DNA from 2 places in the Methylophaga sp. UBA2513 genome. Region 2 is predicted to be linked to the other one. Evidence: riboswitches for the same ligand, from Rfam matches in the RefSeq annotation. Region 2 holds a riboswitch; the other holds the start of a gene.
What was found. Region 2 has a riboswitch for cobalamin ahead of B3V56_RS12785 (TonB-dependent receptor domain-containing protein). Riboswitches for the same ligand answer to the same signal wherever they lie in the genome.
Positions count from the first base shown of each region.

Region 1 (2,471 bases), on a different contig from region 2:
CCCTCAGTCTTTAGTGCTAAAAAAGCCCCGGCCATTTGGTCGGGGCTTTTTTGTTTATACGAGTTCTGATGTACAGTGTGGACAACGCGTCGCTTTGATAAGAATGGTTGAGTAACATCTTGGACATTCTTTATTGGTGGCTTCTGCAGGTGCAGGTTCTGCTTCTTTTTCACGTTGCATTTTATTGACCGAACGAATCAACAGAAAAACAGCAAAGGCGACGATCAAAAAGCTGATGACCGCATTAATAAAGACGCCATAACTAATCACTACAGCACCAGCTTCCTGAGCTGTTGCCAAGGTGGCATATGGACCTGCCACAGTACCTTCTTTTAACGTGATAAATAAGTCTGAAAAGTCGACACCTCCCAGTAATAGACCAATAGGTGGCATAATTACGTCGGCTACCAAACTCTTCACAATGGTGCCAAACGCACCACCGATGATAATCCCCACGGCCATATCTAACACATTGCCGCGCATTGCAAACTCTTTGAATTCCTTCAACATCCTTTATCTTCCTTTTGTTGTTTTCATTGAAATAGAGGGCGAGCATCCTGATTAAACATTGAGTCTCAGTTGGATATTAGCCATCACTATTTGGGCTGTCTATCTTTATTTTGTGCATTATTCTTGTTCGCAAGATTGTCTGCGTCACCAAACCGTGGTTGTTACTCGGGTAAGTACGTATAATTCTGATTTTTATGGTCTCTTAGCAGAGTTAAAAGGGAATTCTTAACCGAAGCTGTCCCCGCAACTGTATACGTGAAGTTTCTGACAACGATGATGTAAAACCACTGAAATCGATCGATTTCGGGAAGGTGAGTTGGAAATGTTGAAGCGTGAGCCAGGATATCTGCCATGAAAACGTTATTATCCGATGGCCGGGGTGTGCAGTTGGAGCGGGAAACCGTTTAATGGCGAATCATCTTTGAGTTATTAAGCGGTGTCTGATCTTTCCGACGTGGTTTGATAACTCAGTGTTTTTATATATCGATGGATAGCGCTGTGTTTAACCGACTTATTCTTTGTTTCATTCTTTTTCTTTTTTCTTCATCAGTCCTGGCCGAGCAATTATTGCTGATTGTCACACCACGAAATGTACCGGAAGTGGTGTCTGGTGCGCATGAGTTTTTAAAACACCCCTCTCATTCCTCCACGTCAGTGCAAATACGCACGACCGAACAGTGGCAAGACTTAAGCGTAAATCAACAAGCCGCTTTATTAAAACAGTCAGATTTAGTCTTCGCGGGCGGCGTGTTTGGTGAAACAGCCAACCAGCTGATGGAAAATATCAAAAAAGGTCTGCTAAAAAATCTTATCGCATTGCATAGCGATCAGCGTCTTATGGGGGCGTCAAGTTTGAACAGTCACCCCATTTTAAATGAGCCCCCTGACAAATTAATGCAGCATCCAGATCCTGCGTTATCGACAGAGCAGTGGATGGCATCGCTATTAGAACAATACCCGGCACAGGAAGCGTGGTTGATTTCACGATTCTTTTGGCTGGGAAGAAATAGTGAAAATATGCAGGGACTGATTAGTCATCTACATCATCTGGTTAAAAATGAAAATACAACTGAGCGTCCTCAATTAGCTGCACAGCTCAGGCTTTATCATCAAGATAAAATCATTCCACCAGATCAGTTTGAGTTTTCTGCAAAATCATCATGGGTGGTGTTAGTGGATTATGAAACTGGGGAACGGCCGGGAGAAAAGGCATTACTGGATGCTGTTTGTAAACAGCTTATTGATGAGTCAACTGGTTGTGTGTCAGTGCTTACTGCGTGGGGTGATGCCAGTTTATCTGCCATCAAGTTATTAGCTGAGAATAAATCACACATCAGTTCAGTGGTGTCTCTGCAAGACTTTGTGATTGGCGGATCGGAACATCGGCAGGCTGTCACCGATGAATTAAAAAAACTGAATGTACCGGTGATAAAAGCGATGCGTTTAAGTGATAGTACCCACGCTGAATGGGAGCTGTCAGAAGCCGGTATCAGTTGGGATTCTGTTCATTATCGTGTCGCTATGCCTGAGTTACAAGGGGTGTCTCAACCAATGGTGGTTGCAACGATGACACCCGCCGAAGTCGATAAATTTACTGGAGCCAGACTGGCTTTCTCAGAACCTGTAGAGTCACAAGTCACCTTATTGGTTAAGCGCTTAAAACGCTGGCAGCAATTACAAGATAAAGCGAATCAGGATAAAAAGATCGCGATTATCTATTACAACCATCCGCCTGGTCGCCATAATATCGGTGCTGATAATTTAAACGTCGTGGAGTCCTTGTTCGATATTCTGCATTCCCTTAAAAACCAAGGGTATAAGACCGGTGAGTTACCAGCGTCATCGGCTGAGTTACTCGACTTATTACAACAACGGGGTGTGAATCTACCTGAAGATCAGGTTGCTTTGGCTGCGATGTCGTCACAAGTCAACACAATGGATAGCAAAAGCTACCAAAGCTG
Region 1 covers NZ_DDNT01000015.1:19,571-22,041, reverse strand. The annotation lists gene mscL (large conductance mechanosensitive channel protein MscL) at 55-510, opposite strand; cobalamin riboswitch at 689-878, shown strand; gene B3V56_RS09385 (cobaltochelatase subunit CobN) at 1,009-2,471, shown strand, end outside.
Region 1: another riboswitch for cobalamin. It lies ahead of B3V56_RS09385 (cobaltochelatase subunit CobN); the one in region 2 lies ahead of B3V56_RS12785 (TonB-dependent receptor domain-containing protein).

Region 2 (2,471 bases):
AGATTAACTGACCATGTTCCCCAGCTTGGCGTGGACTGTAGAGCAATACCATAATTTTTTGACTTTTCTGCATCTAAATCTGGGTTACCGACAAACCAGCCAAAATCAGGGGCGTAGAGCTGATTAAAGGTCGGGGCTTTAAACGCCGTACCAGCGCTTGCAACAAACCGGATGTCATCCGTTACAGACATACCCCATTCAGCAGTTCCAGTCGTCTCATCACCGAATGCTTCATTGTCATCATAGCGAGCACTAATCATCCAGTCATGAATATTTGCCTGACCTTGCCAGCTGGCAAACACAGCATGATTGTCTCGTGATGTTTCACGATAGTCATAGGCTCCATCAACGCGGTCATTATCTAAATCGATGCCTACATTTAGTTTGTTTTTTTCATTCAGCGTCAGTGTGTTAAGCCAACTTATCGTTCTGTGGCGTGTATTAAAGTCATTACCTGCGATGTTGTCAGCGTAGGCTTGAGATTTATCTCGTGACTCTGACAACGTAAAGGATGTCAGCCATAAGTCGTTAATATTGATACTTGTATTGACTCCAACGACTTGTTCCACAACTTTACTGGATGGATTACCAGAGCCATCATAGTATGCACGACCTTGTGTCCTTAATAAGGTCGTACCAACTTGCCAATCATTTGTGATTTTGTGCTGAACATTGAACGATAGACTATTATTTCTGTATCCATCATGATCTGGATCCGTTGTTTCTCTGACATCAATACCGTTCGATGATAAGTGACTGTAACTAAGGTTATATTTAGTATTTTTGGTGCCACCACTCACACCTGCTGACGCGGTTTGAGTATTTTTTGTTCCAGTAGCGATAGAGAAAAACGGCTTTATTTCACCTTCCTGACCTTTTCTGGTGAAAATTTGAATAACACCACCAATAGCTTCTGATCCATATACACCGGATCTCGGCCCTCTCACGATTTCTATCCTATCAATAAGCTGAACAGGAAAGTGTTGTAAGGCCGATCCACCTGATGTCGCTGAAAACCATTTGACGCCATCGACAAGTACGAGAACATGGTCTGAATTCGAACCTCTTATGAATAAACTCGTGCTATTTCCGAGCCCACCATTTCTTGCCATATCGACGCCAGGTGTTCTTGATAAAAGTGTTGGAAGATCATTGATTTGTAATTTTTCGATTTGCTCCCGCGTAATCACCGTGGTCGGCGCCAACGCATTTTCCGTAGGCATACGATTCGCTGTGACGGTAATGGAATTAAGCTCATCACTGGCGATGGCAGGTAAAGAAAGTAAAGAAGAAATCAGCGTAAATGCTGAAAGGCGCGTGCAAGCACGCAAAGGCAACGCCTTTGAAAACAAGGTCATAATTGTCTCCTGAGGATACGCTCACCCGCGCTCCAAGGTTAAAAGGGTCACAACACTATGGTGTTGTTATGAAACCTCAGGCCGGTCTCCGGACTTACGTTGTGGCTATGCCTGACACATCGCCTTCCCACGAGATTCGCAGTGGCTTAATGATGTGCTTTTCAACGCTTACCGTTGCGGGGGCAGTGTTGGATTTGTCACCAACTTCCCGTTTAACTCTGCCTAAACAGAGCACCTGAAGAGCCGCGCATAGTAATGGCTGCGCATCCATACGTCAAACCTACGCCATCCTCTTATATTAAAGTTGAGAGTTTATTCTTCACGTCAAATTGACAATATATCGTATTAATCCTTATTCTATCGCGAGTTTTAGGTATTGCAATCGCGAGTAAACGGGAAGTCGGTGCATCAATAGATAATGCCGACACTGCCCCCGCAACGGTAAGTGAGATCAGATAAACCTAATGCCACTGTACAGTGCTGTATGGGAAGGTGTTTATCAGGCAACACTCACGAGTCCGGAGACCGGCCTGAAAATACAACGTGCCTCTTGGCAAATTCAAACCTATTGTGTGCGGGTGGGCACACTGGAGAATCACATCATGACCTTATCTCGTTCTCAGCAACTAATTATTGCTGGTCTCTTAGCGCTTTTAATGTTTATGACCCGAGGTCATCATTTTGCTTCTGTCGATGCATTACCCAGTGCATCATGGGCTATCTTTTTCTTAGCAGGTCTTTACCTCAGTTCAGCAGCCTGGTTTCCCGTGTTTTTAGCGATGGCGGCTGGTCTCGATATCACCAGTGTGTTGTTGGGTGGTGGTCAATTGAGCACTAGTTTCTGTATGTCTCCTGCTTACGGTTTTCTCATTCCTGCTTATGGCAGCTTATGGATGGCTGGACGCTGGTATGCATCGAAATACCAATTTAATGCTGCCACCTTATTGCCTCTTGTTGGCAGTGTATTAGTAGCCGCCACTGCAGCCACACTATTTAGTGGTGGTGGTTTTTACTTCTTCTCTGGTCGTTATCCTGATCCAACATTCACTGAATACACACAACGCTTTATTCAATACTTCCCTAAAAACCTGGCGGTGATGAGTTTTTATCTGG
Region 2 covers NZ_DDNT01000021.1:49,805-52,275, reverse strand. The annotation lists gene B3V56_RS12785 (TonB-dependent receptor domain-containing protein) at 1-1,358, opposite strand, end outside; cobalamin riboswitch at 1,421-1,612, opposite strand; cobalamin riboswitch at 1,713-1,906, shown strand; gene B3V56_RS12780 (hypothetical protein) at 1,961-2,471, shown strand, end outside.